DNA from 2 places in the Novosphingobium sp. CCH12-A3 genome. Region 1 is predicted to be linked to the other one. Evidence: predicted binding sites of a transcription regulator. Region 1 holds the regulator's gene; the other holds the start of a gene.
What was found. The regulator LexA, encoded in region 1, represses DNA repair genes until DNA is damaged. The targets are predictions, from matches to a motif close to GTTCCNCNCTTGTTCT.

Region 1 (5,454 bases):
TGCACTTCGGCGCCCTCCCTGCGCAGAAATTCGACAAGTGGCTGAAAGTCACGGTCATTCGATGCAATGCAGACGCAATCAAACCCCTTGCGCAGGACGATTTCGACTGTCTCGACAGCCAAGGCGATGTCGGTGGTGTTCTTCTTGTTCTTTGAAGGTGTAACCTGTCTCACATCGAGCGGATGGTCTTTGGAATGGTCTATCCATTCGCCATTCGCCCCGTTTGCAAAGTTTCCATAGACACGGCGCAACTGCACGTCCCCCAACGACGTTGCGATCGCTTCAATCTTTGACATCGTGCTTGCGGGCACGTTCTCGCCATCAATCATGATGGCAACACGCTTCTTGTTCTGCACAGTATTCATCAATGTACTTATTGCGGCAGAAGGCTAACGAAATCCCAATATGTAGTCACTTCGGATTGGAAACGCTTTCCTACAGGGCAGGTTTTTGCCATGGTGCCGACTGTCAGCGAAGCACCTTGAAAGCCCCGGAAATCCGCGCCAAAACTGCGTTCCAACTCCCGTTCCGCAGTTCTCTCTGGACAGTGTAAACCCCGTAAACCCCCATTCAGCATTCCAGGGACAACGATGAACGACCTCACCCATCTCGATTCGACCGGCACCGCTCGCATGGTCGACGTCGGCGGCAAGACCGAGACGCACCGCGTCGCGATTGCACGTGGTATGATTCGCATGTCTGACGCCACGCTCGAGGCGATCAGGTCCGGCAATGCTCCGAAAGGCGATGTGCTTGGCCCAGCGCGGATTGCCGGGATCATGGCGGCGAAAAGGACAGGCGACCTCATCCCGCTCTGCCATCCGCTGGTGCTCGATGCGGTCAACGTCGATTTCGCCTTCGTCGCCGACGGCATCGAATGCACTGCCACCGCTTCGTTGACCGGTCGCACGGGCGTAGAGATGGAAGCGTTGACGGCGGTGAGCCTCGCCCTGCTGACGATCTACGACATGGCCAAGGCTCTCGACAAAGGCATGGTGATCGAAAGTGTCCGTCTGATCGAGAAGCGGGGCGGCAAGTCCGGAACCTGGCGCGCTCCGGAATGAAAGCGCCGCCCCTACCCCTTGCCGATGCGCAGAGCCGGTTGCTCGCGCTCGCGCCTTCGCTGCCCGTCGAGCATCGCTCGGTTGCCGAATGCCTTGGCCATTACCTCGCCGAGGACCTCCTTGCCCGGCGCACGCAGCCAGCTGCAGCCCTTTCGGCGATGGACGGCTATGCCATGCGCAGTGCCGATCTTCCGGGCCCGTGGCGCGTGATCGGTGAAAGCGCGGCCGGTCACCCCTTCGGCGGCGAGGTCGGCCCCGATGAAGCCACCCGCATCAGCACTGGCGCCATCCTGCCCAAAGGCGCGGACATGGTGCTGCTTCAGGAGGACAGCGCGCGCAACGGCAACGAGCTGAGCTTGACCGGCGAGCCACCGCAGCCCGCTTCGCGCCACGTTCGACCCGCAGGCATGGATTTCAGCTCTCGCGAAACGCTGATCTCTGCGGGTAGCCGCATTAGCCCTGCGCAAATCGCGCTCGCCATCGCCGGTGGCCACAGCCATCTCCCCGTGCGCCGGCGTGTCAGCCTGGCCGTCATCGACAGCGGCGACGAACTGGTTCCTCCCGGCCACCTGCCCGACCTGCACCAGCTTCCCGCCAGCAACGGGCCGATGCTCTGTGCGATGGCCGCCTCCCTGCCGGTCGATATCCGCCATGCCGGTCCTGTGGCGGACGAACTCGCAGAATTGGTCCGCGCGCTGGACGCGGCAAACAGCTCGGACATCATAGTCACAAGCGGCGGGGCGTCAGTCGGGGATCACGATCTCGTTCGCCCGGCGCTCGAGGCCGTTGGCGCCTCGATCGACTTCTGGCGCATCGGCATCAAGCCGGGCAAGCCGCTGCTGGTGGCAACGCGTGGATCCCAGATCATTCTCGGCCTGCCCGGCAATCCCGCCTCGGCCTTCGTCACGGCCTACCTGTTCATGCTCCCCCTGTTGAGAGCGATGCTCGGCGCGAGTGCGCCTTTGCCAAAAGCCATCCCAGCCCGGCTTGCAGAGCCACTGGCGCAGGGCGGGAGCCGAATGGAGTTCCTGCGCGCGATATGGGACGGAGCGTCGGTAAGGCTCGACCCGCTCCAGGATTCCGGAGCGCTCTCTCCACTTTCAAGGGCCAACGCGTTGGCCGTGCGGGAAGCAGGGGCCGAGGCCAAACCGGCCGGAACGGATGTTCCTATCTACCTCCTCGAAAATGGCGGAATTGCTTGACGAGTCGCAACAGGTTGCTTATCCGTTCCGCATTCGTTCGCCGGGATGGAACATTTACTCCCGGTCCATGAAAGACCAGCGGCTTTGCCTCGAAGCCGCGCATTGCGGAGTGGCCGCCGATGTTGACGCGCAAGCAGCACGAACTGCTCACCTTCATTCAGGTCCGGCTTGAAGAGTCGGGCATCTCCCCCTCGTTCGAGGAGATGAAGGAAGCGCTCGATCTGAAGTCCAAGTCGGGCGTCCACCGGCTGATCTCGGCGCTTGAAGAGCGTGGCTTCATCCGCCGCCTCCCCAACCGCGCACGGGCACTCGAAGTCCTCCGCCAGCCAGACAGCGCGGTGGGCAAGCAGAGCGCCGTTCGGCAGATTGCCAATGCAGATGGTGGAGCAACGGGCGGAAGCGTCACGGCGCTTCGTCCTGCACCAAAAGCGCCTCCCGTGCCTGTGGCGGCAAACGACGTGATCGAGCTGCCGCTGCACGGCAAGATTGCAGCCGGTGTGCCAATCGAAGCGCTTGAGACGACGGCGACCCTGCCGGTTCCTGCCGCGCTACTGGGCGCAGGAGAGCATTACGCACTCGAAGTGTCCGGTGACTCGATGGTTGAAGCCGGGATCTTCGATGGCGATTACGCGCTTGTCCGCAAGACAGATATGGCGCGCGATGGCGAGATCGTGGTTGCACTTGTGCGTGGGGAAGAGGCCACGCTCAAGTATCTCCATCACGAAAAGGGCATGGTTCGGCTGGATCCTGCCAATGCTGCCTATGATCCGCAGTTCTATCGCCCCGACGAGGTGACCGTGCAGGGCAAGCTTGCAGGCTTGCTCCGGCGTTACCACTGACGTTTGTTGCAACATAGCGCCCGGCCTTGGGCGTGCCTGATGGCAAAGGCCGCTGCGCAGGAAATGCGCGGCGGCTTTTTTTGCATCAGCATGTTATGGCAAATATCAATCGATTTGGTTGAGATTCTTCTGGATGTGATCCAGTGTGAAGTATAGTATCCACTGTTACCGAATGCCCCGCCATGGGGCGCCCCATTCCGGGACGGCCCGCCAGAACTTGGGGCGTCGGCAACGGAAGAGGTGTTGCCAATGGCTTATGCAATCGAGAATACGAGACGCAGGCAGACACAGACCTTCATCGCGGTCGGGCTGCTTCATGGAGTGGCGATCTGGGCGATCGCTTCAGGGTTCGCCAACAGCATGGTCACGATCCTGACGGACCGACTTCCTGCCAAGCAGTGGGAGGACGAGGAGGTGAAGGTAACGCCTGTCGTGCCGCCGCCGGACGTGAAACCTTCCCCACAGCCTGACAGCCGCTCGCTGGTGGCCCCCCGCCCCGACATCGCGATTACGCCGGTGGATCCTTCAAGCACAGTCCGGGATATCGACGTCACCCCGATCACACCAGTCGACCCTATCCCGAACGTCCTGCCCGACCCCCGCGCCTCTCCCTCGCCGAGCTTTGCCGTTCGCACAGCATCGCCGAAGGGATCGCCGGGCTCATGGGTCTCGGACCGCGACTATCCCTCGGCCGCAATCAGAGAAGAAAGAGAAGGGCTAACCCGCTTTCGCCTCTCGATAGGCGTGGATGGCCGCGTCACGGGATGCGAGATTACCGGATCGAGCGGGTCTCCTGACCTTGATGCAGCGACATGCACGAAAGTCAGCGCGCGGGCGCGGTTCACTCCTGCACTTGGCAGCGACGGTATGCCGACTGCGGGGAGCTATGTCGGTTCGGTGCGCTGGGTCCTTCCCTGATGAATTGGTCCGGGCGAACGTCAGGTTCGCCCGGCAAGCCTGGCGGAAGAGAGCGCTGCTTCGAGATCATCGCCCGCCGGACAAGGGAATGGACCGCCCTGGGTCGCATTCATCGCTTGGTGGCCACTGGCGCCGTTACCGGCACGGTTGCATCAGGCGCATCCGTCGCTCCAACTCCGACGTCGTTGAGTTGCGTCAGGCTGGGCGTCGGGCGGGGTTCCGGCCAGCGATACCAACCATGCTGGCCCTGCGTTTCCGCTACGGTGCGAATCCGGCCAGAGGCAAGATCGATGGATATGCCTCCCGTATTGGCGAGATAGGGTCGGTCTGCCTTCAGCATGCGCGGGCGGCACGATGCCGGAAGGCGTCGATCGGCGATGACGATGTCGGCCCGCTCGCAGGCCGCCACAAGCGCCATGTCGTCAATGTAGTTTCGGCTGCGGGCCATCAGGAGCGTAAAACGCCGTTCGCATCTGAGCACGATTGCAACGCAGAAGTCTTCATTGCAGCGAGCACCCGGCCATTCATCGAGGCGACGAAGGCTGCCTTCCATTCCGGCAAGTTCGAGCAAGTTGTCCCGCATGTAATCGCCCCTTCCCATGCGCAGGACGATCAGGTCCGATCCTTCGCCGGCTATGCCGGCATGATGGCCATCACCGGTGACGAGCACATCAGGCCGCGGCGTCAGGACCATGGCGGTGATGGCAAGACCGGCGGGTATGGTGCCAAGAAGGCGCACCTTGCCCACCCAGAGTGCCAGCCACAACATGCCGACGAGGAACAGCACGTAGCTCCATGTTTCGAAGGGCGGCATTGCAGTTACTGAGCCGGGTTGTGATGCCACGAGGTGTGCCAGCGCCAGCAGCAGATCGAGGGACTTGCCAACCAGCCACCAAACCGGTGCGCCAAGGCCTGCGAGATCAAACACCAGGGCCAAGCCGATCAGCGGCATGGTCACGAAAGTGGTCAGCGGAATGGCAATGACGTTTGCCAGCGAGCCATAAACGCCAGCGCGATGAAAATGGAACAGGCCGATTGGCATCAGTGCGAGTTCAATGACCATGCCGGTGGCCAGCAACATTACGAAGCTTCGCCCAGCCCGGACCAGGAGCCCATGGTGTTCACCGGTGAGGAACGAGCGGACCGGGCCCGCCGAGTGAAAGGCGATGATCGCAATCACGGCGGCGAAGCTCATCTGGAAGCTGGGGCCAAGGACGGCATCGGGCCAGAACAGCATGACGACAAAGCCGCCAACCGCGACCATTCGCATCGATAGTGGATCGCGTCCCAAGGCCAGCGCACCAAGGACAAGCAATGCCCCGATGCACGACCGGATGGTGGGCACTTCCGCTCCGGTCAGCAAGGTATAGCCAAATCCTGCCAGGGCGCCTGCCAGCGCAGCTGCAAGAGGCACGCGGATCCTGAGCGCAA
Region 2 (5,454 bases), on a different contig from region 1:
GGTGGTGTTGCGAGGGTGCCCCTCCACCATCCTGCGGATGGTCCCCCTCCCCGTAACGGGGAGGAACCGGGGTGCCCCTCCGCCACCTTTGGTGGTCCCCCTCCCTCCTTCGACAAGCTCAGGATGAGCGGGCGGGGAGGAACTAGCGCTTCAGCAGGGGGGCCATATATTGGCCGGTGAAGCTGCGGGGGTTCTTGGCGACCTGCTCCGGGGTGCCTTCCGCCACGATCTCGCCGCCGCGGACGCCGCCTTCGGGGCCGAGGTCGATGATCCAGTCGGCGGTCTTGATCACGTCGAGGTTGTGTTCGATCACGACGACCGAGTTGCCCTGTTCGACGAGGCGGTGAAGGACTTCCAGCAGCTTGCGCACGTCTTCGAAGTGGAGGCCGGTGGTGGGCTCGTCGAGGATGTAGAGCGTCTGCCCGGTGCTGCGGCGGGCGAGTTCCTTGGCGAGTTTGACGCGCTGGGCTTCGCCGCCCGACAGCGTCGTCGCCTGCTGGCCGACCTTGACGTAGCCCAGGCCCACTTCGTTGAGCATGTGCATCCGGTCACGGATCGGGGGCACGGCCTTGAAGAACTCCTCGGCGTCCTCGATCGTCATGTCGAGCACGTCGGCGATGGAGTGGCCCTTGAACTTCACCTCGAGCGTTTCGCGGTTGTAGCGCTTGCCGTCACACTCCTCGCAGGTGACGTAGACGTCGGGCAGGAAGTGCATCTCGATCTTGATCAGGCCATCGCCCTGGCACTTCTCGCAGCGGCCACCCTTGACGTTGAAGCTGAAGCGGCCGGCCTTGTAGCCGCGCGCGGCGCTTTCGGGGAGGCCGGCAAACCAGTCACGGATCAGGGTGAAGGCGCCGGTGTAGGTGGCGGGGTTCGAGCGCGGGGTGCGGCCGATGGGCGACTGGTCGATCTCGATCACCTTGTCGCAGTGTTCAAGCCCGGTGACGCGATCGTGCGCGCCGGCGATCACGCGCGCGCCATTGAGCGTGCGGGCGGCGACGGCGTGGAGCGTGTCGATGGTGAAGCTCGACTTGCCCGAGCCGGAGACGCCGGTGACGCAGGTGAAGGTGCCCAGCGGGATCTTCGCGCTGACGTTCTGGAGGTTGTTGGCGCGCGCGCCCTCGACGCCGATGAACAGGCCGTTGCCCTTGCGGCGGGTCCTGGGGACCTCGATCTTCCGCGCGCCTGTGAGGTACTGGCCGGTGAGGCTGTTGGGGTTGTTGAGAATATCGTCCAATGTGCCCTGCGCGACGATCTCGCCGCCGTGGACGCCCGCGCCGGGGCCAAGATCGACGACGTGATCGGCGGTGCGGATGGCGTCCTCGTCATGCTCGACCACGATCACGGTGTTGCCGAGATCGCGCAGGCGCTTGAGGGTTTCGAGCAGGCGGTCATTGTCGCGCTGGTGGAGGCCGATGGAGGGTTCGTCGAGCACGTAGAGCACGCCCGAGAGGCCCGAGCCGATCTGGGACGCCAAGCGGATGCGCTGGCTCTCGCCGCCCGAGAGGGTGCCCGAGGTGCGATCGAGGTTGAGGTAATCGAGGCCGACGTTGTTGAGGAAGCCGAGACGCTCGTTGATTTCCTTGAGGATGGCCCTGGCGATCTGGCTCTGCTGGCTGGTGAGCTGGCTGTCGAGATTGGCGTACCATTCGACCGCGGCGGCGACGGAAAGGCGGGTGACCGAGGAGATATCGCGCCCGGCGACCTTGACCGACAGCGCCTCGGGCTTGAGGCGCTTGCCTTCGCAGGTCTCGCACGGTTGCGCGGTCTGGAACTTGCCCAGCTCCTCGCGCATCCAGGCGCTTTCGGTTTGCAGCATGCGGCGGTTGAGGTTGCCGATCACGCCTTCGAAGGCCTTGTTGACGGTGTAGCTCTTCTTGCCGTCGATGAAGGTCAGCGGCACCGCCTTGCCGGCGGTGCCATAGAGGATGACGATCTTGACCTCGGCCGGCAGCGCGTCCCATGGCGTATCGAGGCTGAAGCCGAAATGCGCGGCGAGGCTGGCGAGGACCTGCATGTAATAGGGCGACGGCGGGTTGCTCTTGGCCCAGGGGACGACGGCGCCCTGCTTGAGCGACAGGTTCTCGTTCGGCACGACGAGCTGGGGATCGAACAGCAGCTTTTCGCCAAGGCCATCGCAGGCGGGGCATGCGCCCTGGGGGGCGTTGAACGAGAACAGGCGCGGTTCGATGGACTCGATGGTGAAGCCGCTGACGGGGCAGGCGAACTTTTCGGAGAAGACGATGCGGTTGGCGGCAAGGCCGGTCTTCTTCATTCCCGTCTTCTGGGCGCCCTTCTTGCCATTGGCGTCCGATTCTTCCTCGCGGCCGGGGACGACGCCATCGGCGAGATCGACGTAGGCAAGGCCGTCGGCCAGCTTGAGGGCCTGTTCGAAGCTGTCGGCCAGGCGGGTCTGGATGCCGTCGCGGACGGCAATACGGTCAACCACCACCTCGATGTCGTGCTTGAGCTTCTTGTCGAGCGCAGGCGCGTCCTCGATCGGCATGATCTCGCCGTTGATGCGGACGCGGGTGTAGCCGGCCTTCTGCCATTCGGCGAGCTCGCGGCGGTATTCACCCTTGCGGCCGCGCACGACCGGGGCGAGCAGGTAGGCGCGGGTGCCTTCGGGCAGGGCCATGACGCGATCGACCATCTGGCTGACGGTCTGCGCGCTGATCGGCTCGCCGGTGGCGGGGCTGTAGGGCACGCCGATGCGCGCCCAGAGCAGGCGCATGTAGTCGTAGACCTCGGTGACGGTGGCGACGGTCGAGCGCGGGTTGCGGCTGGTGGTCTTCTGCTCGATGGAGATGGCGGGGGAGAGGCCGTCGATATGCTCGACATCGGGCTTCTGCATCATCTCGAGGAACTGGCGCGCATAGGCGCTGAGCGATTCCACGTAGCGGCGCTGGCCCTCGGCATAGATCGTGTCGAACGCGAGGCTCGACTTGCCCGAGCCCGAGAGGCCGGTGATGACGATCAGGCTATCGCGGGGGAGATCGACGTCGATCCCCTTGAGGTTGTGTTCACGGGCGCCGCGGACGGAAATGGTAGTGAGAGACATGCGCGGCGGTGTTCCATATTTGTTCGGGTTTCGCAAGGGATTCGGACGGAAGTGCCGGCCCGGATGCAAGCGCCATGTGGGGAGCGGACCAGTGCAGTGCAATATGGGCTTTCGGGGGCACGGTTTCGCTTCCCCGGGCGCGACGAAAGGGACGGTGGCTGCGACCGGGTGCCAACGGTTCGGCGCAAGGTGGATTGCGCGGGTGCCGCGGCCGCGGGATGAAGCAGCGATAACATGAGGGTCTCGGGAATGAACGTGCGGATGATGTGCAGCGCGCTGGCGCTTGGGGTTGTGGCTCTGCCGGGCGTGGCGCTGGCCGACGATCCCCATGACCCGCAGATGCGCACGCAGGCTGCGCGCGAACGCGACCGGGCGATCATCCGCAAGCTCAACCAGCAGGAACTGGCCCGCGTGCGCGAGCGCGATGCCCGCTATGCGAAAGACTGGGCGGCGTGGCGCCAGCACAACGCCCGCAGTGGCCGTGGAGGCCGCGACGGCGACCGCGGCTATGCCCAGGCCCAGGACGATTACGAGCAGCGCATGGCCGAATGGCGCCGCGCGGTGGCGGCGTGCCAGGCCGGGCGCTACGAATACTGCGCGCGTTGACGGGTCCTATGGTCAAACGCGTCAGTTCTTCTTGGCAAGCAGTACGCCGTCGACCGTAAGCAGATACTGGCGCAGTCCGTCGTATTGGCGGATATTGAAAATCGCCCCAAGTTCTTCGGCTTGCGGGCCGAAGAAAAGGCCGCGGATATCTCCGCCGCCCACACCACCAACGAAGGACGTCCCGTCTACCGTTGCAGCTATCCCGAGCTCCCCAAGATTGATGAATTGCCCGTTGGCAAGGTTTCTTAGCGTCGGATTCATCGAGCCAGAAATCTGATAGTTTGCAAAGTTCACGGAGAGTTTTGACGTCCCGCTCAATGCATAGCTTGCCTTGTCACTGTCGCTGCCAAAGCCGCGCAGTATGCCACTGTAACTGGCCTGGCCTGCCTTTGGCATGACGGCCGAATCCGTTCTTATTCCCCACAGCAGATTCCGTCGCTCAGTCACGCCTGTGGCAGGACGGACAAAAGTCAGTTCCGTGAAAGTTGCGTAGGACAGTGCTATTTCGCTGTTTTCGCTTCCAACCTTGTAGACCTTGCCGGTGATGTCGTAGCCCCCCTGGGAAAGCGAGTAGGTCACGAAGTTCGCATCGGTCTGCTGAGTACTGCGCTGTTGCGGCCCGAGAACCACTTCTCCGGCATCGAAGGTGACAGAGCCGGGAATGGTGTAGGTCTTGGCGACCGGATCGTATCGCATCACTGTGAGATAGAATCCGCGGTCGTAACCACCGATGAAGCTTGTGGCTTGGCTTAGTTCCGCTAACGTCGGAAGGTTCAGCGAGCTGTCCTTGCGTCCGACCAGTGCTCCCGCCATGACGAAGCCGTTCTCGTTCACGCCCGAATAGGACAGGCCGATCTCCGCAGCCTCCGGACCAAACAGGCCGCCCGCGAGCGCCCCTTGATAAGTGCCAAAAGCTGCAAGTGCGACTGACCCGCTGATCCGGGCATCCGACGCACCGACCTGTCCGGTCAGACTGAGCACGCCGTCACGATCACCGTTGGACTTCCGACTTCCATCTGCGTTGAAGAGTTGAATGTTTGCCGAACCGCTTATTCCGCCGGTCGCGAGTTCCGCAGTCACGATGCCGGTGCCTCTGAAACTCAGCGGCGCAGGTTCGCCCGAGGAAGTCAGCGCGCCAAGGACCTCCGACCGGTAATAGCCTTTGCCGGTTCTGGGGACAGATGCTGTCGGCACGCCGTATACAAATGCGTCAAAAGTCCCGACAACGCCGGACGACGACCTGGTCTGCCGTTGCCAGAATCCCGCTCCGACATACTTGTAATCGTATGACGCTGTGCCGCTGGAGTTACCGGTGAGCGTGAGCGCCTGCGAGGTTGAACCACTGGTCTGCTGATAAGTCGCAAGCCCGGAACGCGTGGCGGAGCCTGCCGTCATGCTGCGTCCGGCGGTCGACACTGTATAGGTCCCGGCAGAAGCATCGTACTTGAATGTCAGCTGCTGAACGCCCTGGCTTTGAGCACTGATTCCACCGGAATTGTCGAACGTCGCAGCTGCGGTGCTAGCGCTTGTCGCAAACGTCTCGCTTACCAGCGGTGCAATCAGATCCGCGTTGGCGCTGGAGGTCGGCGTCGGAGTGGGCGTCGGCGTCGGAGTGGGAACAGGCGTTGGCGTGCTGCTCACACCGCCGCCACTACCACCGCCACATGAGGCCAGCAGGAGGGCGAGCGTTGTCGTGGCTGTTGCGGCGAAAATCTTGCGGTTCACGGTTGCCCCCGTTGCTGGCCCGAATCCCTGTATTCAGACACCAATTCGGAGGAAGAATTAGC

Region 2: a site for LexA is predicted at 3,072-3,087, ahead of uvrA (excinuclease ABC subunit UvrA). Genes of this name have one in related genera too.

What each region holds. Positions count from the first base shown of each region.
Region 1 is NZ_LSIA01000160.1:1,201-6,654, forward strand. It holds gene AX703_RS12350 (NYN domain-containing protein) at 1-365, opposite strand, end outside; gene moaC (cyclic pyranopterin monophosphate synthase MoaC) at 591-1,064, shown strand; gene AX703_RS12360 (molybdopterin molybdotransferase MoeA) at 1,061-2,266, shown strand; gene lexA (transcriptional repressor LexA) at 2,386-3,105, shown strand; gene AX703_RS12370 (energy transducer TonB) at 3,355-4,023, shown strand; gene AX703_RS12375 (ComEC/Rec2 family competence protein) at 4,133-5,454, opposite strand, start outside.
Region 2 is NZ_LSIA01000277.1:3,329-8,782, reverse strand. It holds gene uvrA (excinuclease ABC subunit UvrA) at 143-3,061, opposite strand; gene AX703_RS22165 (hypothetical protein) at 3,296-3,667, shown strand; gene AX703_RS22160 (transferrin-binding protein-like solute binding protein) at 3,689-5,392, opposite strand.